Cohaesibacter sp. ES.047: one gene and its partner. The protein of the gene in region 1 interacts with the protein of each later gene in a pairwise test. Links are inferred from orthologs where the notes say so. Each region holds a gene or a part of one and is shown in the gene's direction. Other genes may lie near its edges.

Region 1 (14,452 bases):
GGACGAGCCCTCCATGCCGACGATTTCTTCGCTGATGAAGCGGTTGGAGGTCTGATCCTTCAGGCCATAAGCCCCAAGACCGCCATAAGGATCGAGAACCATGTCGACCCGATCAAGGATCTCCTGAAGACTGGTGCGGGGGCCAAGGGACAAAAGCGCTTCGTTGAAGGCACCCTGCATGTCATAGGCGGCGGACAGGGCGGTTTGGCTCATCCAGATGACGCCGAAGCGGCTGTCGTCGGAAATCATTTCGCCCGGCGCGACGCTGTAGAGATATTCCGGAGACTGCGCCAGACCAACGATGCGGAAGGTGCGCTTGGCGCCATTCATGGTGGCTGAAAGAGCGTCGCCGGGGGTGAGGTTATGGGCTCGGGCAAAGCTGTTGAGCAGAATGATTTCGTCAGGCTTGTCGTGGCTGATCTGGCGTCCGTCGGTTAGATGAATGGCATTGAGGCGTGGCTCACCAAGATCGGGCAGGGAAACGGCGGTGGCCCTTAAGGGCAATTCCAGGCTTGGCAGGCTGATGAGAGCGGACCCTGTCACCCGGCCCTCTGCGGCCGTGACTCCGGGCAGGTCTGCCAGATCGCGGATGACATGGAGCGGAGCGCGTTTGACCGGGGCAAAGACATGCGCCAGCCGGTTGCGTTCATAATAGGCCCGCCGGGTTTCACTGAGCGAGGTCACAACGCCGGACATCATAACGAGCAGCATCACCCCGGTCGCAATCACCGAAGCGATAGCGATGGCTTGGCCCTTCATGCGCCACAGATCACGCAGCAGCTTGCGGTCGAGCGGAGACATCATGGATCATCAGCCTCCTACCATTCGATCTCATCGGGTGAAAGAGGGGCGGCGTTTGTTTCGACTTCCCGGATCTGGCCATCGGCAAAATGGATCACCCGGTCGGCCATTAAGGCCGTGCTGGCGGCATGGGTGACGATGAGGACGGTCGCCCCCAGTTTCTCGTTCACGTCCTTCAAGACCTTCAGGATGACCCGGCCTGTCGAGCTGTCGAGCGCGCCTGTCGGCTCGTCGCAAAAGAGCACGTTGGGCTGTTTGGCAATGGCGCGGGCGATGGCCACCCTTTGCTGCTCACCGCCGGACATCTGGGCCGGGAAGTGGTGGGACCGTTCCTTGAGGCCCACAAGAGCGAGGGCTTCTTGTGCATCGAGGGGATCATCGGCAATTTCGGTGACGAGCTGGACATTTTCCAACGCCGTCAGGCTTGGCATAAGATTGTAGAACTGGAAGACAAAGCCGACATGATCGCGGCGATAGAGGGTGAGCTTGTCGTCCGAGAGGTCTGAGAGGCTCATGTCCCTGAAGTAGACTTCGCCTTCGCTGGCGCGATCAAGGCCGCCAATGATGTTGAGCAGGGTGGACTTACCGCTGCCCGATGGGCCGAGAAGGACGACGATCTCTCCTTGAGGGATTTCCAGATCGACCCCTCTGAGCGCGTGGACGGCTGCGTTTCCCTCTCCATAGGTCTTGGTCAGGCCTTTGGTGCGGAAGGCGAAGGAGGGCGTATCCTGCTTCATGGCCGAAGTCCTTTGACATCGCTTGCGAACACGGTTGCGTGCTGCTCCGAATATAGGCCTTTTGCGTGCCGACTTCCAGTCGCGCAAGTTAGTCGAGTGTCTTGCGGAAGCGCAAAAGGGCGAGGATTGCCACAAGGACCGTGAAGACGACGAGGGCGATCAGCGGGGACTGGACTGCTTGCAGATCTGCGCCCTTGAGCATGATGCCTCTGACCAGCCTCAGAAAATAGGTCAACGGGAAGATGCTGCCGAGCATCTGGGCCCAGTCCGGCATGCCCTTGAAGGGAAACATGAAGCCCGATAGCATCAGCGAGGGAAGAAAGAAGAAGAAGCTCATCTGCATGGCTTGCATCTGGCTGCGGGCGATGGTGGAGATGGTGTAGCCAATCAGCACCAATGAGGCGATGAAGATCATGATGCCAAGGAGCAACAGCGGCAGGGAGCCAACAAAGGGGACATGAAAGACCGCCCTGGCCGCAACCAGAATGACCACCACCTGCACCCCGCCAATGCCTAGATAGGGCAGGATCTTGCCCAGCATGATCTCGAAGGGTGTGGCGGGCATGGCAAGCAGGTTTTCCATTGTCCCGCGCTCGACCTCCCGCGTCAGGGCCATGGCCGTCATCATCACCATGACAAGCTGCAGGATGACGCCGAGCAGGCCCGGCACGATATTATATTGGGTGATGCCTTCGGGGTTGTAGCGTCGGTGAACCACGATATCGAGGCCCGAATTGTTGCTCTCAACCTTGCCCAGCTTACGCAGGAAAGCCTGATTGGCGACAGTTTTCAGGGTCGAGACCGCGCCTGACGAGGCGGACGGGTCAGTGGCATCCGCCTCGATCAGGATTTGCGGGTTGTCGCCCTTGAGGACCCGCTTGGAAAAGTCGGACGGGATGGTGACGATGAAGGTGACCTTGCCCTTCTGCATCAATTGATCGGCTTCTTCTACCGTCGAGACCAGATAGTCGAAGCGGTAATAATTGGTAACCTCAAGGGCGCTGACCATGGCGCGGGTGAATTGATCCTGAGAGGTGGTCACGAGCGCAGCGGGCAGGCGCTTGGGATCGGTGTTGATGGCAAAGCCGAACAGGGCGAGCTGAACCAGCGGGATGCCGATCATCATGGCAAAGGTGATGCGGTCGCGCATCATCTGGGTGATTTCCTTGGCCAGCAGGGCGTAGAGGCGAGTGGAGGAGAAAAAGCGATTGAGGGTCACGCCATGCTCCTGCTGTTGCCATTGTCCATATTGTCGGTCGACTGGGCCATATACTGGATGAAAACATCCTCCAGTGTCGTCTCTCCGGGTTCGAAGCGGATGTCAAAATCACTCGCCACCTTGCGCACGGCTTTTTCCAAAAGCGCCTTGTCGTGACCAACCACATGCAGATTGTTCCCAAAGGGGGCGATCTGGTCGACGCCCTCCATTGTCTGAAGCTGGCCGGAGGCAAGGGGCGCTTCTTTGCCGGTGAGGATGAAGGTGTGCAGGCCGGCTTGTTGCACGACCTCTTCAACCGTGCCGGAGGTCAAAAGCGTGCCGTAGGCGATATAGTTGATGCGGTGGCAGCGTTCGGCCTCGTCCATATAGTGGGTGGAGACCATCACCGTCATGCCGTCCGCGGCGAGTTGGTGGATTTCATCCCAAAATTCCCGGCGCGCCTTTGGATCGACGCCTGCGGTCGGCTCGTCGAGCAGCAGAAGCTTGGGCTTGTGCATGATACAGGCTGCGAGGGCGAGGCGCTGCTTCCAGCCGCCTGACAGAAGTCCGGCCAACTGGCTTTTGCGAGACGTCAGCCCAAGATTTTCAAGCGTGTCGCGGACAAAGTCGCGCGCTGGCGAAAGGCCATAGAGGCGGGCAACGAAATAGAGATTTTCCTCGATGGTCAGATCGGTATAGAGCGAGAATTTCTGCGTCATGTAGCCGACCTGACGCTTGATGTGCAATTGCTCGCGGCGCAAGTCGTGGCCGAGCACCGTGCCTTCGCCTTCATCCGGGGTCAGCAAGCCGCACATGACGCGGATCGTTGTTGTCTTGCCCGAGCCGTTGGGGCCGAGGAAACCGGAAATCTCGCCCTGATCGACGGTCAGGGAGACATTGTTGACAACGGTTTTGTCGCCAAAACGCTTGACGAGATTTTTAACGTCAATCGCCTTCATCGGGTCTCTCCGCCGGTTCCGGTGTCAAGACGAACCGAGACAATCTGGCCGGGCTTGAGGGCGCTGTCCTTGCCCAGCTTGGCTTCGATCAGGTAAACCAGCTTTTGGCGGTTCTCGAGGGAATAGATCACCGGCGGGGTGAACTCCGGTCCATCGGAGATGTAATTGACCGTCGCACTGAGATCGCCCGTGCAACTGTCGCATTCGACGCTCAGGCGACTGCCCAGCTTGATGGTGGCAATATCCTTTTCGGGAATGTAGAGACGCAGCTTCGCACCGCCATCCGGCAAGATCGATAAAACGGGGGCTGAGGGACCCGCGACTTCGCCCATATCGCGGATGACATCGACGACAATTCCGGGTTGGCTGGCTTTCAGGGTGCGTTTGGTGAGGCGCCATTCTGCCGATTCAAGGGCCGCTTCAGCCTGTTTGACGGAGGCGGTGGCTGCTGCGATTTCATCCTTGCGGGCGGGAAGTCTGGTATAGGCGAGATCGGCCTGCAATTCCTCCACCTTGGCTTTTGCCACATCATAGCTGGTTCGGGCCGATTCCAGTTTGCTTTCCGAAACAGTGCCTTTGGCGGCCAGTTTCTGCTGGCGCTCCATGTCGCGTTTGGCCTCCTTGGCGCTTGCGTCGGCTGCTGCGATGGAGGCCTTGATGGTCGCAATCTTTTCCGGTCGTGCTCCCTGTTCGAGATCGGCGAGTTTGCTTTTTGCCTGCGCCAGCGCGGCTTCGGACTGGGCGACTGTGATTTCTGCATCGCGCCGCTCAAGGATGGCAAGGGGCTGGTCATCGCTGACACGGTCGCCGCGTTTGACCGGGATGGCCGCGATCTGCGCTGTCTCGATGGGGGCAACCAGAACATAGTCACCTTCGACGTAGCCCGTGGCCAAGGGTTCGGGCGGTAGGCAGCCACTCATGAGCATGGACACAAGCGGGATGGAACAGAGGAAGCTCATTGTGTGGTCCTATGGCTGGATGTGGTTCGATAAGCGGCGATGAGTGCGCGAATGTTGGTCTGAAGGACGCGGAGGATCTGTTCGGTTTCGTCTGTGTCGTAGTCGGCCCAGCCAAGATGACGGACAACCACCGGTTGGCCGATGCGGAAATAGGCGATCTGGGCAATAACCGAGAAGATCCGGATCTTGTTTTCATTTGATTGAGCCTCCTCAGGATCAATGTCTATCGCTTTGGCCCAGAGGGTGGAAACATGGTCGAAGACGGGACCGAAGAACCTCTGATACATATGCTCAAAGACTTCCGTTTGCTCATAAAGTTCGCGAAACAGGAAACGGACCATAGTCTGGGCTTTGTTGAGGCTGAGCAACATGTTGGCCTGACGCAGCATGAAAAGCTCGAACTCGGTCTCTGCGTTTTGAGCGATCCGGGGCGTTGCGATCTGGTCCGGTGCTTTGCGCTGGGCTAGCATGTGGCTGACGATTGTCTCCGCGCAAGCCATGCGCAAACCGGCCTTGCCGCCAAAATGATAAGTGATGGAGGCGATGTTTGTACCAGCCGCTGAAGCGATCTCGCGTGTTGATGCCGCGGCATATCCCTTGTCGCCGAACAACTCGAAAGCGGCGTCGATAAGCGCTGTTCTGGTAGCCTCTGATCGTGTTTGTCGTGCCATGATGCTGAACCGTTTCTCGTCTTTATTGCGTGATCACGCTATCACGTGAGGTAAATTAAATCAATCGATTGATTTAATTTATGGAGAGATGAGGTGAAAGCCCCGAGCGTCATGGGGATGCGTGTTTGATCCTGACGGATAAGCTGTTGTAAGGTCGCGCCGAATCCAATCTCGCAAAATGACCTTGAAGGACCACACCAAGATGGAAAAGCCTCGCTCAGCCACCATGGAAAGCAGCAAGCCGCTTCGGTTTCGTGTTGCGCAAAAAACGGATGCCGCACTGATCCATCACATGGTGTCGGAGCTGTCTGCCTTTTTGGGTGACACGGAAAAGCATGTGGCTCGTGCCGAAGACTATGCGGAGCACGGGTTTGGCGACGTGCCTGCGTTTGAGGCAGTGATCGCCGAACTGGATGGGGAGGCTGTCGGCATGTGTCTTTACTTCAACAGCTTTTCAACATGGCAAGGCAAGCCGGGCTTTTATGTTCAGGATCTCTATGTGTCGAACAAGGCGCGCGGGCTGGGGTTGGGACGCAAGCTCATTGAGCAGGTCGCGGCCATAGGCAGGGACCGCGGCTGTTGCTATCTCAGACTGTCGGTCGACGCGGCCAATCTGTCGGCACAGGGCTTTTATGAGGCTTGCGGGTTCCAATGGTCCGAGAGCGAGAAGATCTTTGCGGTCAAGGGTGACGCGTTTCGTGTTCTCAGTGGCGGCAGTTCCGGAGGGCAGGAGGCATGAGCATCAGCCTGTTTGATGAACTCAAAGGCTCCGGCGGCTGGCTGGCAGGACTGTCTGACCAGCAATCGCGGTTGGAGCAGTTGGAGAGTTGGCTTTGTGAAGAAGAAGCGCAGGCGCGTATTTTGCCCGAACGCGGGCAGCGTCTGCGGGCGCTCACCCAGACACCGCCCGATGCGGTCAAGGTGGTGATAACCGGTCAGGATCCCTATCCGGGTGTCGAGGGGGACATGCCGCACGCCATGGGGCTTTCCTTTTCTGTGCCGCGCGGTATCAAGCCGCCCCGTTCGCTCGTCAATATCTATAAGGAACTGTCCGCCGATTGCGGTCTGGTTCCTCCTTCGCACGGCGATCTTTCGGGCTGGGCGGCGCAAGGGGTTTTGATGCTCAACAGCACACTCACCCTCCGGCAGGGGCTGGCAGCCTCCCATGCCAAGAAAGGCTGGGAAGCTTTTACGGCGGCGATTCTGGATCGGGTGAACAGGCAAGATGCGCCGGCGGTGTTTCTTGCCTGGGGGCGTCACAGCCACAAGCTGGTTGAGGGGATCAACGAAGAAAAGCACTGCGTGATCCGCACATCCCATCCAAGCCCGCTTGGTGCCCGTAAGGCCGGAAAAGGATTTGACGCCTTTCTTGGCTCGGGTTGCTTCTCGCGTGCCAATGCATTTCTTGAGGCGCGTGGCCGTGGCAAAATCGACTGGTCAAGATTTTGAAACCATGTCCGGGATTGGGGCGTGGGATTCATGTGCAAACTTGCGGACCATATGAATTATTTACATTTTAATAAGACTTTACGCTCCAAAATGAGGTGATCGTTCTGGTTGCGGTTTCTGGCTCTCGGGCAACTCTGGGGGGAGAGGGGAAGCCAGCACTCGGCTGTTCTAAAGTTGCCGTGTCTTTTCAGGCGCGGTCTTTTTGGTTTAGTTGGCAACGGAAGGCTGATCATATTGGGGGGACGAGCAGCAACATGGATCAATCCTTTTACGAGAAGATTCTCGACGCCATGACTGATGGTGTCTATTTCGTCAATCGCAAGCGCCAAATCCTTTACTGGAACAAGGCAGCCGAAGAGCTGAGTGGCTATAAAGCGGATGAGGTTCTGGGTAAATGTTGCGCGGAAAACACGCTGCAACATGTCGATGACGCGGGCACTCACCTCTGTTTCAAGGGGTGTCCCCTGTCTGCGAGCATGAGGGATGGCGAGCCGCGTGAAACCCATGTCTATATGCATCACAAGAGCGGTTTTCGCATGCCGGTGCATATTCGCTCCTTTCCCACACACGATGAAAATGGGCGGGTGACTGGTGCGGTTGAGATTTTCAAGGATGATCGGCAGCATCGCGCCATGATCTCCGAGGTTGAAACGCTGCGGCAGGAAGTGCTTACAGACCCCCTGACCGGTATTGGCAACCGGCGCTATGCGGATATCACCCTTGAAAGCTATGAAGCCGGTCTTGTGGCCAGAGGCATTCCGTTTGGTGTGATCATTGTCGACGTCGATAATTTCAAATCCATCAATGATACCTGGGGCCACAAACTTGGGGACCGAGTGATCAAAACCGTGGCCCAGACCCTGTTGTCTGCTCTACGCCCACGCGATATCGCCTGTCGTTGGGGGGGCGATGAATATGTGATCCTAATCCCCGAGGCGACCAAGGAGGGGGTGAGTGTCATCGGCCGGCGCCTGCTGCATCTGATCAAGGAATCATGGATCGAACTGGAGACTGAGGCGGTTACCTTTTCAGCCTCGATAGGCGGGGCTCTGGCGCAGCCTGGAGATACGGTGGCGTTTGTCATGGAGCAGGCGGACCAGCAGCTCTATCGTTGCAAGGAAGACGGCAGGAACTGTTTCTATTTCAATGGCTCCAAATATGACCTCAACCCGAGGATTGTGCTGACTGCTTGCTGATGACAATCGCAGCCGGGCTTTTCAGGTAGAACTGTCCTGCGGCGAATTGTCTTGCGTATCCATCGTCCATGCTGTATGTAGGCCTTTCTTGCCCGTGCGTGGACGATAGTCTTGATATCAGCGAGCAAGTATTCTTGCTAACAATCTTGATGATTGTTGCCGGGACGGACCCATCACAGGTCACACCCCATAGGCAGCTTTTCTGCGCAAGCTTCCCCCTTTTACGACGAAACGTCATTGCTCGCTGCAAATTTTGCGCGAACAAGCAATGTCATATGGAAGTAACTACTTGAAAAATTTCAATGAACTCGGCCTTGCCGAACCAATTCTTCGTGCCCTCGAATCCAATGGCTATGCCGAACCTACCCCCATTCAGTCACAGGCTATTCCGGTTGCCTTGTCCGGTCAGGACATTGTCGGCATCGCCCAGACGGGAACCGGCAAAACGGCCTCCTTCGTGTTGCCGATCCTTGATCGACTGGCCCGCAATGACAGACGTCCGACACCCAAGGGCTGCGATGCACTGATCATCGCGCCGACACGTGAGCTGGTTGCCCAGATCGCGGACAATATCCGTAAATACAGCAAGAACATGCGTGTTTCCGTGACCGTCGTGGTCGGTGGCGTCAAACCCACCCCTCAGATTCGCAAACTGGCAAGCGGGAGCCATATCGTTGTTGCCACACCGGGCCGCTTGCTCGACCATGTCTCCAACGGGCATCTGAACCTGACACAGACCCATTGCGTGGTACTGGATGAAGCCGATCACATGCTCGATCTGGGCTTCATTCCCGATATCCGCCGGATCATGAAGCTGCTGCCGAAGAAGCGTCAGACATCCTTGCTGTCCGCTACCATGCCGCCGCAGATTCGTGCGCTGGCAAAAGATTTCCAGACCGATCCGGTCGAGGTTTCTGTTGGCGCCGCGTCGCGCCCGATTGAGCGGATCGCTCAGAGCGTTCACCTCATGTCCCGCGCGTCGAAAGCGCGCTCGTTGACGCGCCTCCTCTCTGGTGGCGAAGTGGATCGTGCGATTGTCTTCACCCGCACCAAGCGGGGCGCTGACCGTGTGAGCCAGACCTTGCAGAAGGCTGGTCTGTCGGCCACCGCCATTCATGGCAACAAGAGTCAGGGCCAGCGGGTTCGGGCGCTGGCGAGCTTCAAGACCGGCGAAACCACGATCATGGTTGCCACGGACATTGCCGCGCGCGGTATCGATATCGATGATGTTTCGCATGTGGTCAATTATGAGCTGCCGGAAGTGCCAGAAGCCTATGTTCACAGGATCGGCCGTACCGCCCGCGCTGGACGCGAAGGCGTGGCGATCTCTCTGTGTGATCCATCCGAGGCAAAGCTCCTGCGCGATATCGAACGCCTGATCGGCAACAAACTGCCAAGCGAGATGGACGATAGCTATTCATCCGTTGATGCGAGCGCTGCCGAAGCATCACCAAGAGCGCGCCGTAAGCCGTCCGGTCAAGGTGCACCGCGTGCCTCATCGCATCGCAAAGGCCAGAATGACGATGGCAAGAGAGCCCAGACCGCCAAGCGCAGGGGTGGCAATGGCGGCCGGTCTTGGTCTCCGCTTGAAGATCGCGCGACCGGCAATGGTCAGGATGATCAGCGAGCACAGGGCAAGCGCGAGCAGAGCCGGCCAGCTCAGGGCAAACCAGCTCAGGACAGGCACGCACAGGGTAAAGCGGATCAGGGTAAAAAGAATGGTCGTCGCTACGGCAAGCCCTCCGGTGCACCCGGCCAATCTCAAGGCAACAACAGGGGACGCCGTGGGCGTCCGGCTGGTGAAGCTGCCTACATGTAAGGCCTGATGGTCTCTAGTTTTCTCAAGGTTTGAAGGCGGCCAATGGCCGTCTTCTTTTTATTGGGGGATTGAATCCCCTCGCTCAGCCCATTAAAACGGGGCAACTTTCCCTTTGATTCACTGAATGGTAGCGATTAATGGCTCGACAATTCATCTATCACATGCACGGCCTGTCCAAGACCTATAGCGGTGGCAAGAAGGTGCTGGACAATATCCATCTTTCTTTCTACCCCGATGCCAAGATTGGTATCCTCGGGCCCAACGGCGCGGGTAAGTCGACGATCCTGCGGATTATGGCTGGTCTCGACAATGAATTCACTGGCGAAGCTTGGGCGGCGGACGGGGCCAAGATCGGCTATCTGCCACAGGAACCGGTGCTGGATGAAAGCAAGGATGTGCTCGGTAACGTGATGGAAGGGGTTGCGGAAAAGCAGGCCATTCTCGACCGTTACAACGAGCTGATGATGAACTATTCCGACGAGACCGCGGAAGAGGGCGCCAAGCTTCAGGACATCATCGACAGCCAGAACCTGTGGGATCTGGACTCTGTGGTCGAGATGGCCATGGACGCCTTGCGCTGTCCTCCTTCTGATGCCGACGTGTCGGTCTTGTCTGGTGGCGAGAAACGCCGCGTGGCGCTCTGCAAACTGCTGCTGGCCGAGCCGGATCTTCTGCTGCTCGACGAACCGACCAACCATCTTGACGCCGAGACCGTGAACTGGCTCGAAAAGCACCTGCGCGAATTCAAGGGTTCCGTGCTGATCATCACCCATGATCGCTACTTCCTTGATAATGTCACCGGCTGGATTCTCGAGCTCGACCGTGGCTCGGGTATTCCGTACGAAGGCAACTATACGGCCTACCTTGAGAAGAAAGCCAAGCGTTTGGCTCAGGAAGGCCGCGAGGAAGCAGCTCGCCAGCGTGCCCTGTCGCGCGAACAGGAATGGATTGCCGCCAGCCCGAAAGCGCGTCAGGCCAAATCCAAGGCTCGTATCAAGGCCTATGACGAGTTGCTCAAGCGCAACGAAGAGCGGGCTCCGGGCTCGGCCCAGATCATCATTCCGCCGGGAGAGCGTCTTGGTGATGTGGTGATTGAAGCCGAAGGTCTCAAAAAGGGCTTCGGTGATCGTCTGCTGGTCGATGGTCTTGATTTCAAACTGCCGCCGGGCGGCATTGTTGGTGTGATCGGCCCGAACGGTGTCGGCAAAACCACCCTGTTCAAGATGCTGACCGGAAAGGAGGAGCCTGATGAGGGATCCTTGCGTCTGGGTGAAACCGTGCATCTGGGCTATGTGGATCAGTCCCGCGATGCGCTCGATGCTGACAAGACTGTCTGGGAAGAGATTTCCGGCGGCGATGACATCATCAAGCTTGGCAAGCGCGAGATGAACAGCCGCGCCTATTGCTCCGCCTTCAACTTCAAGGGTGGCGATCAGCAGCAGAAAGTGGGCTCCCTGTCAGGTGGTCAGCGGAACCGGGTGCATCTGGCGAAGGTTCTGAAATCCGGTGCCAACGTGCTGCTGCTCGATGAGCCGACCAACGATTTGGACACTGAAACTCTTGCCGCGCTTGAAGATGCGCTTGAGGATTTCGCCGGTTGCGCCGTGGTCATCAGCCATGATCGTATGTTCCTTGACCGTCTGGCAACGCACATGATGGCCTTTGAAGGCGACAGTCACGTGGAATGGTTTGAAGGCAACTTTGAGGATTACGAAGCGGACAAGGTTCGCCGTCTTGGTCCGGATGCGGTCAATCCCAAGCGTGTCAAATACAAGCCCTTCACGCGCTGATCATTCAGATCTTGCTGAAATCTGTGACCCCGGACGAGCCATCGTCCGGGGTTTTCTTATGGGATTGGGTTTATGAGTTTGGCTGCATGAGGCTGATGGTCGAGGGATGGGTTACACAACCTTTCAAGCAAACCCATATGATGCGATACTGCTAGTCATAGGGGACGCGCCCTCTGACGCGATTGCACCACGCTTGTGTGTGCGCCAACGATGAGAGGATTGAGCCATGAGCTGGAACCCAACCCTTGATCACGATCTGTCTGGAGCCAATGACCCGGACCTGATCGAAACCCTGATCATTCCGCGCGCGCGGGATCTGGCTGGCTTTGAAGTCCGTCGCGCCCTGCCGTCGATGAAGCGGCAGATGGTTGGCCCCTTCATTTTCTTTGATCAGGTGGGGCCTGCGGAGTTCATCACGGAAGGTGGGATCGATATCCAGCCTCATCCCCATATCGGCCTTGGCACGGTTACCTATCTTTATCAGGGCGAGTTCGAGCATCGCGATAGCATCGGTACGCGCCAGATGATCTACCCCGGCGAGGTCAACTGGATGCTGGCTGGCGAAGGCGTGACGCATTCGGAACGGACCAGCGCTGAAACGCGGCGCAAGACACCGCACAGTCTTTTCGGGGTTCAGACCTGGGTGGCGTTGCCTGAGGACCGTGAGGACATGGCTCCGACTTTTGAGCATCATGCCAAGAAAGCCTTGCCTGAGCTCAACGACAATGGCGCATTTGCGCGGCTCATTCTTGGCAACGCGTGGGGCGAAGCCTCGCCGGTAACGATGCACAGCGAAATCTTCTATGCCGACGTGACGCTAGAGCCGCATGCATCCTTTCCCATGCCGGATGGTCATGAAGATCGCGGGCTCTATGTCACGCAAGGAAGCATCGAAGTGGCGGGTCAGACTTTTGAGGCGGGCCACATGATGGTCTTTCGCCCCGGTGATCGTATCGCCGTGCGCGCTGGCGCTCGGGGGGCACGCGTCATGGCTCTTGGGGGAGAGACCCTCAACGGGCCACGATATATCTGGTGGAACTTCGTCTCCTCCTCGGTGGACAAGATCGAGGAGGCCAAGGAAGCCTGGAAAGCGGCTAATTTCAAATCGGGACTGTTTCGGCTGCCGGCAGGGGACGCGGAGGAGTTCATTCCGATCACTCCGGAAATGGATCGCATGAAGATCAAGCGCTAGAGCGTGTCGACAATCATCGCTCGGAGCGGGTCTTGATGCTGAACATCTCCGCGGCTGTCATGGTTCTTTGGCCTGTCCTATTTGGCCGTTTCAGCAAGCAATGAACTTATGGTTATCTGTTGGTTAGGCTTTTCCGTCAGATTTTAACGTGTCGAACCAGCCTGCGTTTGCGTCGGGGATGGAATCCGTATGCGGAAAATAGGGCTTCAGGTCCAACAGGGGTGTTCCATCAAGACAATCCAGATGTCTGACAAGAAGCCCGTCCTCTGTAACTTCCAGTAGATCCGCCACTGAGAGCGAGATCGGGTTGGGTCTGTTGGGTGACCGCAAGGCAAACGTGCCATGAATGGCATCGGCGAATTTGGGGCGTTGCTGGATCAGCGTCCGGTCCGCTTCGTGCATCCAATATAAAACAATGACATGGGAACAGGTTTCAAGGGATTTGAGGCCCGGAATAAAGTCAGGCTTCAGTCTGATGCGCGCCACTTCGTCCGTTTTCCGGCCGTGGCGGGGGCATTGATCGCGGGTTTTGAACGGCGTTTCGATCCGTCCAATAAAGCTGATCCACGCGTCATGGTTGAGGCTGTTGTGGTTCAGTTCGATTTCTCCGGGGCGTTTGTTCATGGGATTTTGGCCTTTGGTATTGCATGCGGATGGATAGCGCAATGCTAGCAGAGTCGTTCAAATTTTCATCAAATTTGCCGCAGTTTATCATCAAATTCCCGCTGGCGATTTAGGCGATTTTACACATGCACCTGTTAGCTTGTTTCGGAACTGCCTTTGCGACTCCATCGTCAGGGCCGAGATTTTTTACGGGGAAGTAACATGCAAGCTGCCAACCCAAAAACAGAACTGGTTGACTGGAAAGTTCTGAGCGGCCAGGGCGATCGGGGCAGAAGCGACGAGCTTATGCGCCACGTAGCTACGTTGTTTTCGCTGACAGCGGACCATTGCACACAAGAGCAGATTGATACCTATGACACTGTCATGCAGCGTCTGGCCGATCTCGTGGGGGTTGAAACCCGGTCCTTTGCTGCCAAGAAAATCTGTCGCTTGAGCAATGCGCCGCATGAGATTATTCGGCGCTTCGCTTTTGACCTGATCAGCGTGGCTGATCCGGTGCTGCGCAATTCACCGGTTCTGACTGATATCGACCTTGTGGAAGTCAGTGATGAGAAGGGTGAAGAGCATATGGTATCCATCAGTATGCGCAAATCGCTCAGCGTACTGGTGACCGATGTTCTGATCAGATCGAAAAAAGGGTCTGTGCTGATCAAGCTGGCTGCAAACAGCGATGCCGAATTCTCGGAGTTGGGCATGAGCGCCCTGAAGTCAGCCGCTGCCAATGATCAGATGCTGGCTCACGAACTGGTTCAGCGCGGGCAGTCAGGTGGCGACGGCCGCAACCATGAGGCTCCAAAACAGATTGTCCCGCAGGGCAGTGTGAGTTTGCCGGAGCTGTGGCAGAAGATCGAGCCGAATGTCTCTCAGTCGATGTATGATCTGTCGCGGCATTCCTATCTGGGTCGATACAAATTCGAGAATTCTCTCTGGAAGGCGGAGCGCTTCAACAAGCAAGGTCTGCTCGACAAGGGTATCCTGCGGCAGTTTGCCTGCAATGATCAGTTTGCGGACCTTGTCTGCGGCATTGCACTGGTCAGTGGTTTCCCACACGAGATTG
Region 2 (14,461 bases), 2.5 Mb from region 1 along the record:
CAATCAGAAAGACAAAGAATTCATGGCTAAACTTCCCGAGATTTCCTTTAAAACCCTTGCAACTCCAGATACCGGCACTGCGGTTGTGTTCGTTGACAAGTCACTTGAACTGAGCGGTGTAGCAGGCGCGCTCAATGATGCCAGCTCTGGCGCGATTGACCGTGCCATCAAGGCGGCCGACTTCAAGGGTGATCTTGCCAAATCACTGTCGATCCTTGCGCCTGCGAACCTCGATCTGGATCGGATCATTGTGATTGGCCTTGGCGATGATGATCTGGCCGAGAAAGATTATGTCCGCCTTGGCGGCTGTGTGATGGGGTCTCTTGGCAATGCCAAGCTCGCCTCGGTCGCTCTGGAAGCCAACGGCTCGGACATGCCAGCCGACGCATGCTCACAGATTGCAATGGGTGCCAAGTTGCGGGCCTATGATTTTGATCTCTACAAGACGGAGAAGGGCGAGCCCAAAGAGGTCAAGGATGCGGTTGTCCTGACGCTTTTGGCGGCTCATGCCGATGAAGCAGCCACTGCGTGGGAAATCGATGAAGCGATTGCCGATGGAACGCTTCTCGCCCGTGATCTGGTCAATGAACCAGCGAACGTTCTGGGGCCAGAAGAATTTGCCGCCAAAGCCAGGGCCCTTGAAGCGGTTGGCGCCGAGGTTGAGATCTTGGGGCAGGCCGAGCTTGAAGCCATTGGCATGCGGGCGCTTCTTGGTGTCGCCCAAGGCTCTGTGCGTGAGCCCAAGGTTGCCATCATGAAATGGATGGGTGGCGCGGACAGTGAGGCTCCGGTGGTCTTCGTGGGCAAGGGCGTCGTGTTCGACACCGGCGGCATCTCGATCAAACCGGCGGGCGGAATGCAAGACATGAAGGGCGATATGGGCGGCGCGGCCTGCGTCACCGGTCTGATGCATGCGCTTTGTGCCCGCAAGGCCAAGGTCAATGCCATTGGCATCATCGGGCTGGTTGAGAATATGCCCGACGGCAACGCGCAGCGTCCGGGCGATATCGTGACCTCGATGTCGGGCCAGACAATTGAGATCATCAACACCGATGCCGAAGGGCGTCTGGTGCTTGCCGATCTGCTGCATTATTCAAAGGAAGAGTTCAAGCCGCGCTTCATGATCGACCTTGCGACGTTGACCGGTGCGGTTTTGGTGGCTCTGGGCAATCAGCATGCGGGGATCTTCTCGAACAGTGATGCGCTTTGCGATCAGCTCAGCGAGGCCGGAGAGGTGACGAGTGAAACTGTCTGGCGCCTGCCGCTCGGCAAAGCCTATGACAAGCTGATCGACAGCAAGTTTGCCGATATGAAAAACTCCGGTGGCCGCATGGCCGGGTCAATCACTGCCGCACAGTTCCTCAAGCGCTTTGTCGGCGATGTGGACTGGGTTCATATCGATGTGGCGGGCACGGCGATGGATTCGCCCAAGACCGACATTTCCAAAGGCTGGGCTTCCGGCTATGGGGTGCGCTTGCTTGATCGTCTGGTGAAAGACAATTACGAAGCCTAAGGCCAGACCAAGATCGCAGGATCAAAACGTAAGGCCCGCATATGCGGGCCTTTTGTTTGCGTGGTCTCTCATGCTAGATCAGGGCTGGCGGTCTTTTGAATCGCCAACCAAGCCACTGGCCCGATCAAGCGGGCCGCCAGCGGGACAGGCTTTTCATGCCAGCAGATATCCATTTTTACCATCTCCAGCAGCAGCCCCTTGAGGCCGCCTTGCCGTTGTTGCTCGAAAAATGTCTCGAGCGTGGATGGACGGCATTTGTCCAGACTGGCAGCGAGGAGAGGGCCACCTCTCTTGATGGTCATCTGTGGAGTTGGCGAGAGGACAGCTTTCTGGCGCATGGGCTGGCCAGTGCCGGGTTTGCGGAAAAGCAGCCCATCCTCATTTCTTCACAGGGTGTTCGTGCTGCCAATGGTGCGCATGTGCGTTTCTTTGTCGACGGTGCGCGGCCTGAAGAGGATCTTGCTCTTCTAGAAGGGCTTGAGCGCGCGATCGTGATGTTCGATGGCGGTAGCGATGATGCGGTGGGGGCCGCCCGGAGAAGCTGGAAAGCCCTTAAGGAAGCGGATTTTCCCGTCACCTATTGGCAGCAGACGCCGCGTGGGGGCTGGGACAAGAAGGCCTGACCCAACGCCCTGACGCGTGAATGCCCGCCTGCTACAGGATATCGAGGCCAGACGGTCCGGTCGGGGGCGGGAACATTTGGTCCAGCGTATCTAGCGTGTCTTGCGTCAGTTCGATTTCTGCCGCCTTGGCATTCTCTTCCACATGAGCAACCTTGCCGGCCTTGGGGATGGCGATCATATGCTCGCGGCGCAGCACCCAGGCAAGGGCGAGCTGGGCCGTTGTCAGACCAAGATCACTGGCCAGTGTCTGCAGTTTGGAATCAGCTAGAAGTCGGGCCTGTTCAATGGGCGAATAGGCCATGGTGGGCAAGCCCTTGCGCTCCGCGCTCGGTAGCTGATCCCATTCGATACCCCGGCGGGTGAGATTGTAGAGCACCTGATTGGTTGCGACCTTGTCGCCTCCTGAAACACTGCTAAGGGCGGCCATTTCCATGGAATTGAAGTTTGACACGCCCCAATAGCGGATCTTGCCATCCTTTTGCAGCTTTTCAAACGCTTCGACGGTTTCCTCAAGCGGGTGGGTCCCTGGCCAATGCAAAAGAAATAGATCGAGCCGGTCTGTGCCAAGGCGCTTCAGTGACATTTCGCAGGATGCAATGGTGCCTTTTTCGCTGGCGTTATAGGGCAGGACTTTACTGACGAGGAACACGTCGTCGCGCATGCCGCTAAAGGCCTCGCCAACGAGCGTCTCCGAGCGGCCCGAGCCATAAAGCTCCGCGGTGTCGATAAGCGTCATACCCAGTTCGACACCGCGCCTGAGGGCTGCGATTTCGTCGTCCTTGTTCCTGGCGTCATCTCCCATGTACCAAGTGCCTTGACCCAATGCGGGGACGGTTTCGGATGTTCCGATGGTGACAGATTTCATTTTCTTCTAATCTCCCGGGTCTTTTGCTGGTGGGGTTTTGAATTCTCCGCATATCTGGAGGGGCAATGCAATTGGGGACGGTCGCATTCTCGTCCGCATATCGTCTCATTCCTCTTTTATGTATTTCTCACACACACATTCTTCAACGCGCTGGGCCTTAAAATGTTCAAAAGTCTGCTGTTATTCTTTTTGCTCATCGTAATTGCGGTCTGGGCCAACAATAGTTCAGTCTTTTTCGGTGGTGACCCCATGGTCTCTGCGAAGATCCTGTCCCATCGCGGTTTGCATCAGACCTATCATCGCCGGAATCTTCAGTCCAAGACCTGCACGGCGGACAGGATTGATGAACCAACCCATGGATATCTGGAAAACACTCTTCCTTCGATCAAGGCGGCCTTCGACGCAGGCGCGGATGTGGTGGAGATTGATGTCTATCTGACGGCGGACAAGCGCTGGGCTGTCTTTCACGACTGGACCATTGATTGTCGCACCGACGGTAAAGGCAAAATCCGGGACAAGACCATGGCAGAGCTGAAACAGCTTGATATCGGCTATGGCTACACAGCGAATGGTGGGCAGACCTATCCGTTTCGGGGCAAGTTTGTCGGCGTAATGCCTGAGCTTCATGAGGTGTTTGACGCCTTTCCAGACAAGCGATTTCTGGTCAACTTCAAGAGCAACGATCCTGAAGAAGGCCAGGAAATGGCCAAAGACATAAAGCTTAATCAAGATTGGCGTGAGGCTGTCTGGGCGGTCTATGGCAGTCCGAAATCGGTCGCTGCTGCGCTGGGCGCGGATAAGGATTTGGCCGGCTATTCAAAGCCGATCCTGTTCTCCTGTCTCAAGCAATATGCGCTTTGGGGCTGGAGTGGCTATGTGCCGGAAAGCTGCCACAACACCAAGCTTTCCCTTCCGAATAATTACGCGCCATGGCTTTGGGGCTGGCCGCATAAATTCACCGAGCGCATGCGGGCGGTTGGGACGGATGTCATCCTGTTGGGGCCTTACGAGAAGGGAGACCCGGGAACGGTCGGCATTGATGATGCCGCGATGCTGAAGACTGTGCCGGAGCATTTTGACGGTTATGTCTGGACCAACAAGCCAACAGAGATCGCGCCGCTGCTCAGTGCACGCAAGGATCGAGGCTAGCGGGTTATGGTTTGCAAGGGGGATTGGTCGGAATACTCAACGAGATCCCAGAGGTTGCCGTAAAGGTCTTCGAACACGGCAACCGTTCCATAGTCGGCTTCGAGCGGGGGACGAACGAAGGTGATGCCCCGCTCCTTATAAAGCTCATAATCGCGCCAAAAGTCGTCTGTTTCAAGGAACATGAACACCCGTCCGCCAGCCTGATCGCCGATATATTTGGCCTGATGATCATTGCTGGCCCGGGCAAGCAGGAGGGACGTGTTGCCTTCGCCCTTTGGCTTCACCACCACCCAGCGTTTGTCCTGTTCTGGCTGGTAGGTATCCTCGATGAGTTCGAATTCGAGTGTCTCGGTATAGAAGGCGATGGCTTCATCGTAATCACGCACCACAATGGCGATGAGCGATAGGGATTGTGGCATCCTTGCTTCCTTTGCTGGCGTGGCTATGGGCTGATGGCTCGGCGCTAGTCCTCAATTTCCTCGGACATTTCCAGCCATTTTTCTTCGATCTTGTCCAAGAGTGTTGAGAGGTCAGAGCGGTCCTTGGAGAGTTTGGCACCCTTTTCGGGGAATTTGGCATAGAGATCCGGGTCGGCAAGCATTTCATCGATCTTTTCGATGCGGTCGCGGATCTTGTCCATGTCGCGCTCGGCGGCCTGAATCTTGCGCCTCAGCGGTGCCTGCTCCTTGCGCTTTTCAGCGGCGGATCGTCGCTTTTCGGCAGTTTGATTGGTCTCGGCGCTACCGTTCTTTTCCTTTTGCATGCTGTCCGGGCTGTTGCTGCTGGACAAAAGGAGGCGGCGATAGTCTTCCAGATCACCATCATAGGGTTTGCACGAGCCGTCATGCACGAGCCAGAGCTGATCGACACAAGCCTCGATCAGATGTCTGTCATGGGAGATGATCACCACTGCGCCCTGATACTCGTTGATGGCGTGGACCAGCGCTTCGCGGCTGTCGATATCAAGATGGTTGGTTGGCTCATCAAGAATGAGAAGATGCGGGCCATCAAAGGCCGCCAACCCCAAAAGAAGGCGCGCTTTCTCTCCGCCAGAGAGCTTCTGTGCTGCGATGTCCATCTTTTCGGTGCCAAGTCCCATTTGCGCGACGCGGGCTCGGACCTTGGATTCGGGAGCATCGGGCATCAGCGGGCGGACATGCTCATAGGCGCTTTGGGTCGGCTTCAATTCATCCAGCTGATGCTGAGCAAAGAAGGCGATCTTGAGTCTGCCGGCTCGGAAAATCGTGCCGTCGTCAATGTCCAGTCGACCAGAGATCAGCTTGGCAAAGGTCGACTTGCCATTGCCGTTGGCCCCGAGCAGGGCAAGCCGGTCATCGGGATCGATGCGTAGGTCGAGATTGCGCAAAATCGGTTTGCCGGGCTCGTATCCCACCGACGCCTTCTCCATTCGAATGATCGGCGGGGCCATGATCTTTTCGGGATTGGGGAAGGACAGTGGCTTGATGTGATCTTCTACAACCGCTGCAATTGGCTTCATTTTTTCAAGCGCCTTGACGCGGCTCTGCGCTTGCTTGGCTTTGGTGGCCTTGGCTTTGAAACGGTTGATGAAGCTTTCCAGATGCTTTCGCTGGTCAAGCTGCTTGGATCGCAATTTTTGTTGCAGCTCCAGCTTTTCGCGGCGTGTGCGCTCGAAATTGTCATAGCCGCCGCGATAGCTGGTCAGTTTGAGCTGATCAAGATGGGCGATGTGATCCACAGCCTTGTTGAGCAGGTCGCGATCATGGCTGATCATCATCACCGTGTAGGGATAGCGGCTGATATAGCTCTCCAGCCACAAGGTGCCCTCAAGATCGAGATAGTTGGTCGGCTCATCGAGCAGCAACAGATCCGGCTCGGAAAAGAGGATCGCTGCCAGCGCGACGCGCATGCGCCAGCCACCCGAGAAATCCTTGGTCGGGCGGCTCTGCGCCTCGGCATCAAAGCCCAGACCATGCAGGATGGTCGCGGCGCGAGCCTCGGCGGAATGGGCGTGGATATCGGTAAGCCGAAGCTGGATCTCAGAGATGCGGGCCGGATCGGTGGCCAGTTCCGCTTCGGCCAGAAGGGCTGTTCGTTCAAGATCGGCCTTCAAGACAAATGCGAGCAGGCTTTCGTCCGAGGCCGGGGCTTCCTGTGCGACCTGCCCGACGCGCGCGCCCTTGCGGATGGTCGCTGTGCCGCTTTCAGGCGCGATGTCGCCCACAAGCAGCTTGAACAGGGTGGTTTTGCCGGTCCCATTGCGGCCAACAAGGCCCATTTTGGCCCCTTCGGGCACAACAAGGGTTGCTTCCTCGAAGAGGGCACGGCCAGCAATACGGTAGGTGAGATTATTAATATGCAGCATGATGGGGGCGTTGTGCCTTATTTCGCTCTGCTTGGCAATCGGATTGGCGCCGCGATGCCCGTTTAAAAAAATCGGCCTGTGAAACGTTCGTTCGCTTGACGATGGGGATAGGGAGCAAGTGTTGCTGGAAAAAGACTGGCCATACCTCATCAACCCTTGCAGGATGCTCGCCCCGCATCTTCTGAGTTGATCACATCCTTTTAAAAGCCCGCATCAACAACGACAACAAGGGTACAGACACTTTGCCTAAGAGGAGGCCTTCATGACTATCAAGCTTTATGACCTGTGCGCCAAAGACCGGGCTGTGCGGTTTTCTCCCGCCTGTTGGCCAACACGCATGGCGCTGGCGCACAAGGGGCTGGAAGTAGAGGTCGTGCCGACCCTTTTTACGGACATTGCCCGGATCGAAGGTGGAGGACAAAAGAGTGTGCCTGTGATTGCCGATGGGGACATGGTGGTCCGGGATTCCTTTGCCATCGCGCTCTATCTCGAACGGACCTACGACAACCGCCCGACCCTGTTTGGCGGTGAAGCGGGCGAGGCGCTGTCGCGTTTCATTCACTATTGGGCAGGCAGCTTCATTGAAGGGCAGATCGCACGCATGATCATCCATGACATCTATCAGAAACTCGATCCCGCTGATCAGCCCTATTTCCGCGAGAGCCGTGAAGCACGGTTCGGGCGGCCGCTGCAAGAGGTTCAGGAGCAGACGCCCGAGCGGATCGAGGCGTTCCGGCAGAGCCTTGGTCCCTTCCGCACGACCCTTTACAAACAACCATTCCTTGGCGGTGACATGCCGCTCTATGCAGACTATTGCCTGTTTGGATCCTTGCAGTGGCCACGGTTGATGTCCGATGCCCAGTTGCTTGATAGGGATGATCCGGTTGCAATGTGGTTCGAGCGCTGTCTCGATCTTCATGGCGGATTGGGGCGTGCCGCCAAGGCCTGACCTTTTTCTCAAGGTGGTCAAAAATTCAGCGGTCGCGACAAAAAGGCTTTGTATAGCGCATAACAGCCATGTCCTTTTTGCAGATTGGGGTTGCAGGGTAGGGCGCAGCTCGCTATAGAACGCGTAAATCGTGGCGCGTTGATTTTCATTATGTCTTGGACAGGATGAAATCTCACGCCAAAACGCCAAGTAAACAGGGAATTCTGATGGCTATCGAACGCACCTTCTCAATCATCAAGCCGGATGCCACAAAGCGGAACCTCACCGGCAAGATCATCGCCAAGTTTGAAGAGGCAGGTCTGCGCGTCGTCGCTTCCAAGCGCATCCACATGACCAAGGAACAGGCCTCCGGTTTTTATGCGGTTCACAAGGATCGCCCATTCTTTGGCGAGCTTGTTGACTTCATGATTTCCGAGCCGGTTGTCGTGCAGGTGCTGGAAGGCGAAAGTGCCATTGCCAAGAACCGTGAAGTGATGGGCGCCACCAACCCGTCGGAAGCCGCCGAAGGGACCATCCGCAAGGAATTTGCCCTGTCCATGGGCGAGAATTCCGTGCACGGCTCCGATGCACCTGAAACCGCTGCAGAAGAAATCAAATTCTTCTTCACAGACGACGAAATCGTCGGCTGATACGCTGCATAACGGACGCGTTTCCATGAATAAGGCCATCAGCATTGCGCTGGTGGCCTTTCTGTTTTGATGGGCTATTTTCTGACTGGGAGGCTTGCTCCCCGCCGCGCCTGTTTCTAGCGGGAGGACGCTGCGAGGGCTGCGCCAAAGCTGATGAAGGTAAGGCCAATGCCGCGGCGTAGATATTTCATGCGAAGAGCGTTGGCAAAGAAGCCTCTTAAGCGGCCAGACAACAGCATGACGCTGATGTGGCTGACAAGGCAGGCCAAGGCATAGGTAACGGCAAGGATGAGGCCATCGCGGTAAAGGGTCGATGGCTCATGCAGGAATGGGGGAATGATCGCCAGCTGAACAGCAATTGCCTTGGGGTTTGTAATGGCGACACCGAGGGCTGTGAGAAAGATGCTCCGGCGTTTCGGGGGGAGGGCGAGGCTCAGATCCGCTTCGAGCTCGGACCGGTCCCGCCATGTCTTGATGCCCAGCCAAACCAGATAGAGACCGCCAATGATCTTCAGTGCCAGAAAGGCAACGCTTGATGCAGCCATCAGAGCGCCCAGTCCGAATGTAACGCCAGCACCGATGATGACCATGCCAAGTGTGTTACCCAATGCAGACCAGAAGGTGATGCGGCTGCCATAGCGCAAGCTGTTGGACAGGGTGAACAGCAGACCGGGACCGGGACTGAAAGCAGGCAGGATCGATAGAGCGACGAACAGCAACCAGGTATCGAGGGTCATGTCAGTGGGCGTTTCTTTTTCGGGTGGATGCGTGGCAAGTTCCGCTGAACAACTGGGTACCGCAAGGTCCAGTCGGTTCGATTGCCTCTCTATACCGAACCAGACGGTTTCACAAGCAAGAACGCATCGAATGGTTACGCGGCGCAGGTGCTTGCGCTGTGGGGGCCTCGTATCGCTTCGCGCGTATTCCGAGCGTCCTAAAGCTCGAAAACATTGTCTTTGCGATAGACAGACTGCATGGAACGGAAAAATACGCCCCGGGACTATGGAGAATTTTGTGCCCTGGCGCTTTGATTACGCCATTTGGAAACGATCTTCGAACATTATTGCGAACTGGCTTTTCACTGAGTGCCATTCGCGCACGGAGCGTTTCCATTCCACAGAAGTAGCATTCAGGGCGAGATAAATCAATTTCGCAGCTGCCTCGTCACTGGGGAAATGCCCGCGGGAGCGAACGGCCCGGCGGATTTTCGAGTTCAGTGCTTCAATGGCGTTCGTGGTGTAGATCAGCCTGCGCACCTGGGGCGGATAGTCGAGGAACGGGATCACCTCGTTCCAGGCCCGGCGCCAACTCGGCGCGATTGCCGGGTATTTGGCGGCAAGGTCGCTGTTTTCGAACTCCGCCAGCGCAGTCTCCGCGGCTGCTGCGTCCACAGCGGTGTAGACAGCCTTAAGAGCCGCTGCGACGGCCTTGCGATCCTTGTAGCTGGCAAAGCTCATGGAATGGCGCAGCAGATGCACGATACAGGTCTGGACCTGGGTCTGAGGAAAGGCTGCCTCGATGGCCTGGGGGAAGCCCTTCAGACCGTCCACGACGGCGATGAGAATGTCCTGAACGCCACGGTTGCGCAGATCGCTGAGAACTTTAGCCCAGAACTTGGCACCCTCATTGGCCTGGAACCAAAGCCCCAGAACGTCGCGGGTGCCGTCCGGGAGAACAGCCAGGGCCACAAAAACCGCCTTGTTCAGAACCACGCCGTCGGTGCGGATCTTGACCCGGATCGCGTCCATGAACACAATCGGATAACACGGTTCCAGCGGGCGGTTCTGCCAGGCGGTCACTTCCTCCATCACGGAATCGGTGATCGCCGAAATCAGGCTCGGGGACGCCTCTATACCATAGATATCCTCGATATGCCCCTGGATCTCGCGGGTCGTCATCCCGCGCGCGTACATGCTGATGATCTTGGTGTCGAACTCGGGAAAGCGGCGCTGATACTTGGCGATCAGCAGAGGATCAAAGCTGCCGTTGCGGTCACGGGGAATGTCGAGAATGACCTTCCCGCTGTCGGTGGTCACCGTCTTCTGGCTGCGGCCATTGCGACGATTTGGCGCCTGGTTCGCGCCTTCAGGCGGCGCATCGGCGCGTTCTTCGGTCAGATGCTCGTCCAGTTCGGCGCTCAGGGCTCGTTCGGCCAGCGCCTTGGTCAGTTCTTGCAGAATCCCGTCCTCTCCGAACAGATCGCCCGCTTTGCGGCCTTCCATCAGATGATCCAAAAGGGCTTTGTCGATGCTCATACGTGGGTCTCCTCATATTAGAGTTACCACGCCAGGGCACAAAATTCTCCATAGTCCCGACAGAGGTGCTGGCACCGGCATAGGATTGTGGCTTCAATCCGCCCATGGTCAATTGCTTGAAGCCGATTTCCTTGAGGTGCCTGATCCCCTCATCCCAGGCATATTCGTTGATATCGTCAAACAGGATCACGCCGTTGGGGGTAAGATTGTCGAGGCATTGTTTGGCGCATTCATTGCGGTGCAGACCGTCAATCACGATGACATCATAGAGCGTGTCGCCCTCTTTGATGAAGCCGCAATAGTCCTCGATGCTGTCGCCAACAAGGCGAATGTCGTTGTTGGCACGGGCCTGACCATGGAACAGCTCGTAGAAGTCCCTGTTATGTTCCAGCGAGAGGACAGAGCGGCAATAGCTGGCAAAGAACAGGCTGGAATAGCCCGAGCCATATTCGAACATGGTCATGTTGCTCGACAGTCGCTCCTTGAGGAAGCCAACCATCGCATAGTTCATCCAAGGAATCGGATTGCCATCCTGATCGATACTGCGTCCGGTGAGCAGAGAGCGCCAGTAGCCGCATTTGCCGAGATAGTGCCTGCCCAAGCGCATGCGCTTGATGACAGCGAGCGCCTTGGCCTGCTCCTTTGGGGGGGAGACCAGAAATCTCAGAAAATCGCGGGCATAGTCGAACATGGCAGACTCCGATGGCTGTTCGGGAAAGCTTCAGGGCAATATTTGATACCCGTTCGGCCATCCTAGAACAAGAAGTTGTGTTGGAACGGACATATCGCGCTTTTCTAGATGGTTTCCCACCGTTTCCTGTTTATTTCAGGGTGCTGCGGAAATAGTCGATTGTTTCCTTCAATCCCTCCCGCAACGGCACTTTTGGTTCCCACTCAAGCACCTGTTTGGCCAAGCCGATGTCGGGCTTTCTCTGTCTGGGGTCGTCTTGCGGCAAGGGGTGGAAAGAAATGCCGGACGTGCTGTCGACCAGTTCGAGGATGTTTTCGGCCAACTCGAGCATGGTGAACTCTGTCGGATTGCCGATGTTCACAGGGCCTGTAAAGCTGTCGTCCGTTTTCATGATCCGGACAAAGGCATCGATGAGGTCATCGACATAGCAGAATGAGCGCGTCTGGCTACCATCTCCGTAGATCGTGATGGGTTCGCCTTTCAGTGCCTGCATAATGAAGTTGCTGACGACGCGCCCGTCATTGGCACTCATACGTGGGCCATAGGTGTTGAAGATGCGGGCAACCTTGATTTCGAGCGCGTGCTGGCGGTGATAGTCGAAAAAGAGCGTTTCAGCGCAGCGCTTGCTCTCGTCATAACAGGATCGGATGCCGATCGGATTGACCCGGCCCCAATAGCTTTCATTCTGAGGGTGAACCTCCGGGTCTCCATAGACCTCACTGGTCGAGGCCTGAAAGATACGCGCACCAACGCGCTTGGCAAGTCCGAGCATGTTGATGGCGCCGTGCACCGAGGTCTTGGTGGTTTGCACAGGGTCATATTGATAGTGGATCGGGCTCGCCGGGCAGGCGAGATTGTAAATCTCGTCTACTTCGACATAGAGCGGAAATGTCACGTCATGGCGCAAAAGCTCGAAGTTCGGATTGTTGAACAGATGCTTGACGTTGTCCTTGCTGCCGGTAAAGAAATTGTCGGCGCATATGACGTCTGCCCCTTCCTTGATGAGGCGATCGCACAGATGCGAGCCGAGGAAACCTGCTCCGCCCGTCACAAGAATTCGGTTTCTGCTATGGTAATTTGCAATCATCGTTTTGTCTCTCGGAGCGGGTAATTGGGCGTTTGATTGATAATTGGTTGATCGGTGCCGGTCATGCGCTTTGCTCAGAACCATGCTTCTTTTCCAGCTCTCGACCATAGGCGGCGGTCTGTTGCCTGAATGCGTCGATGGTCATGCGCTCTGCAACAGCTGGCTGTCTTTTTGCGATGACATCCAGCCAATAGGAGAGATGGAGCCTTGAGAAGTCATATGTGTTATGGCTCGCCCTTTCCAGCTCATAATGCATGCGCTCGGTGGTAAAGTCGGACCATTCATCGAGGATAACAACCGGCAAGTCCTGGTAGAGCGAGTCAAGCGGTGAGGATTTCACCACCGGTATGGACCCCAAAAGCAGAGCCTCCCAGGTGCGATGGCAATCGAGGCCATTGCCCAGCGGACTGATTGTAAAGGCAAAGGATGCATTGAGCTGCCAGCTTTCTCGCCGGGTCAGGAAGGTGCTTTGGTAAAAGGCTGTTTCTGCCGGGAATTCAGACAGACATTGTTGTCTATCACCACGGTCCGCAGCGAAATGCCAGTTGGAAAAAGCCTGAGTTTTTTTCTGATCGATTGGCCCCGCGGCTGCGTGGATTTGACAGATTTCCTGTTCCTGCCTAAGGGGGGCAACGCGGTTTCCCCAGTCGTGGCCGGTGGTTTTGCCGTCGGCATGGGATAGGGTGTGGTAATCCAGTCCGATGGGAATGGCCGTCAGCTTGGCATGCTGGTGATCCAGATTTTGCGCGAACCAGTGGTCGAGGTAGCGATTGTTCAGCAGCTTGTTCAAAAGCGCTGGTGTCAAATCTCGCTCGTTAACACCCCAATCGGAATCGCCCGTGACGAGTGTGAATGGCGTTCTGATGCGCCAAAGGTGATATTTTGCGAAAGTTGGCAGCATTTCGGGTGTGAGATAGATTACCTCGGCGCGACTGTTCAGCCGTTTGGCAAATTCCCACGGGATCTTGCGCATTGAGGATTTCGGCTCGGCGACATGGGTCTTGGTAGACTTGAGAATGCCGCGGCTGGAAACAAATCGGCACTGATCTTCATCAGTGATGTCCTTGCTCATGCCATTTGTCCTCTCAGTTCGGGCGGTTCAGGGTCTGCTTAGAAGAAGCGCTTGAGGAAAAGCCTGAATTTGTCGCGCTTCTTTTGCCATTTCGTTTTGGCTGGCGCATGGGCTTCGGTGCCAAGCGCATTGATCAGTCCGCTGTCGATATAGAGCTTGCCGCGCTTCTCGCCGATTTGGTGGTTGAAGGCGACATGCTCGCAGATCTCGTTGCCATCTGCATCAAGCCCGATGTAGCGACATCCCTCAAGGGCGGAGAGGCGATAAAGCCCCAGGCCGCCGAATGCGCTTTCCACTTCGATCAGGCCGCGGTCTTCGGGCAGGGTGAAGCGTATGGCGGTGATGTAGGTGTCAATCGCCTCGCGCTTGTCCATGTCAGCAGGTCGGTTGCGCACCTTTTTCCAGATGTCATAGGGGCACAGTTCAGGGTGGCGCAGGGCCCAGAGATCGCAATAATCGGTCTTCTGATTGGCAAACAGGCCAGCCCAGCTGCCGTCGTCACCTTCGACGTAGCCCGTGATGCGGTCCTTGTCGATGGTGGAGTTGGCACCGTCCATATCAAGCAGCAACAGATAGGCATCATCAAGGTTTGTGGTCTTGTCGGTGGCGATCTCGATGATGCGATTGCGCAATTGGGCCAGTCGGTCTGTCCGTTTGGGGTGCTTGCGCCCGATCCGGTCGTGAAACTCGATGGTTGCGTTGTCGTGACAGGCAGCAAAGGCACTGAGAACCGCCTTGGTATCGTCCAGCGAGTCGTTCTCAAGGAAAATGAAATGACTTTTTTCAAAGCGGTCCGCCAGCGCTTCGAGCTGAGCGAGAAGGCCGGGCAGGGAGTGGGCGCAATCGCGCGCCAGTCCCGCAATCACGATTTCCTTGTCGAGCCTTTTTTGCATGATCCGAGGTTCCTGTGTGTCCTTGTCATCGGCTGCGAGCCAGCGTCAATTGACAAGTTGGACGCTACCATCAACCGGTTCGTCATGGCGAATCGTGACGCGCATACCGTCAACGGTAACCCGGTCGCCAGCAACCAGAGCAAGGGCTTGCGGATAGATCTGATGTTCGGCAACCAGAATGCGGGCGGACAGGCTGTCGGCGTCGTCGCCATCAATCACGGGGACCGCTGCCTGACAGATGATCGGGCCCGAATCCATGTCGGCGCGGACGAAATGGACCGTGCACCCGGACAGGCGGCAGCCGGCCTCGATGGCGCGTTCGTAGGTGTGCAAGCCCTTGAAGGAGGGCAGCAGAGAGGGATGGATGTTCAGCATCCTGTCGGTCCAGCGT

Evidence for each region.
Region 2: the proteins of ung (region 1) and ndk interact in binary tests that used the Escherichia coli proteins (3 or more experiments, as listed by UniProt). The link is inferred for Cohaesibacter sp. ES.047 from one-to-one orthologs.

What each region holds. Positions count from the first base shown.
Region 1 is NZ_LT907844.1:1,957,700-1,972,151, forward strand. What follows is about bases 5,060-7,917. They hold ung (uracil-DNA glycosylase), read left to right. Parts: upstream 5,060-6,060; coding sequence 6,061-6,774; downstream 6,775-7,917. Other genes in these bases: CPH65_RS08960 (CerR family C-terminal domain-containing protein), read right to left, coding at 5,060-5,325; CPH65_RS08965 (GNAT family N-acetyltransferase), read left to right, coding at 5,552-6,064; CPH65_RS08975 (sensor domain-containing diguanylate cyclase), read left to right, coding at 7,029-7,917. Outside these bases: CPH65_RS08935 (ABC transporter permease), read right to left, coding at 1-804; CPH65_RS08940 (ABC transporter ATP-binding protein), read right to left, coding at 819-1,538; CPH65_RS08945 (ABC transporter permease), read right to left, coding at 1,627-2,757; CPH65_RS08950 (ABC transporter ATP-binding protein), read right to left, coding at 2,754-3,695; CPH65_RS08955 (HlyD family secretion protein), read right to left, coding at 3,692-4,654; more of CPH65_RS08960, read right to left, coding at 4,651-5,059; more of CPH65_RS08975, read left to right, coding at 7,918-7,970; CPH65_RS08980 (DEAD/DEAH box helicase), read left to right, coding at 8,260-9,789; energy-dependent translational throttle protein EttA, read left to right, coding at 9,927-11,579; CPH65_RS08990 (pirin family protein), read left to right, coding at 11,806-12,771; tsaA (tRNA (N6-threonylcarbamoyladenosine(37)-N6)-methyltransferase TrmO), read right to left, coding at 12,895-13,395; CPH65_RS09000 (DUF2336 domain-containing protein), read left to right, coding at 13,597-14,452. UniProt on the Escherichia coli protein: Excises uracil residues from the DNA which can arise as a result of misincorporation of dUMP residues by DNA polymerase or due to deamination of cytosine.
Region 2 is NZ_LT907844.1:4,495,183-4,509,643, reverse strand. The notes cover bases 6,494-9,360. They hold ndk (nucleoside-diphosphate kinase), read left to right. Parts: upstream 6,494-7,649; coding sequence 7,650-8,072; downstream 8,073-9,360. Other genes in these bases: CPH65_RS20580 (IS256 family transposase), read right to left, coding at 9,104-9,360; CPH65_RS20585 (LysE family translocator), read right to left, coding at 8,189-8,809; CPH65_RS20595 (glutathione S-transferase family protein), read left to right, coding at 6,757-7,443; abc-f (ribosomal protection-like ABC-F family protein), read right to left, coding at 6,494-6,494. Outside these bases: CPH65_RS20625 (leucyl aminopeptidase), read left to right, coding at 23-1,513; CPH65_RS20620 (DNA polymerase III subunit chi), read left to right, coding at 1,669-2,136; CPH65_RS20615 (aldo/keto reductase), read right to left, coding at 2,168-3,001; CPH65_RS20610 (glycerophosphodiester phosphodiesterase family protein), read left to right, coding at 3,164-4,150; CPH65_RS20605 (VOC family protein), read right to left, coding at 4,147-4,569; more of abc-f, read right to left, coding at 4,614-6,493; more of CPH65_RS20580, read right to left, coding at 9,361-10,270; CPH65_RS24745 (class I SAM-dependent methyltransferase), read right to left, coding at 10,158-11,018; CPH65_RS20570 (UDP-glucuronic acid decarboxylase family protein), read right to left, coding at 11,149-12,105; CPH65_RS20565 (hypothetical protein), read right to left, coding at 12,167-13,177; CPH65_RS20560 (hypothetical protein), read right to left, coding at 13,216-14,070; purN (phosphoribosylglycinamide formyltransferase), read right to left, coding at 14,116-14,461. UniProt on the Escherichia coli protein: Major role in the synthesis of nucleoside triphosphates other than ATP. The ATP gamma phosphate is transferred to the NDP beta phosphate via a ping-pong mechanism, using a phosphorylated active-site intermediate.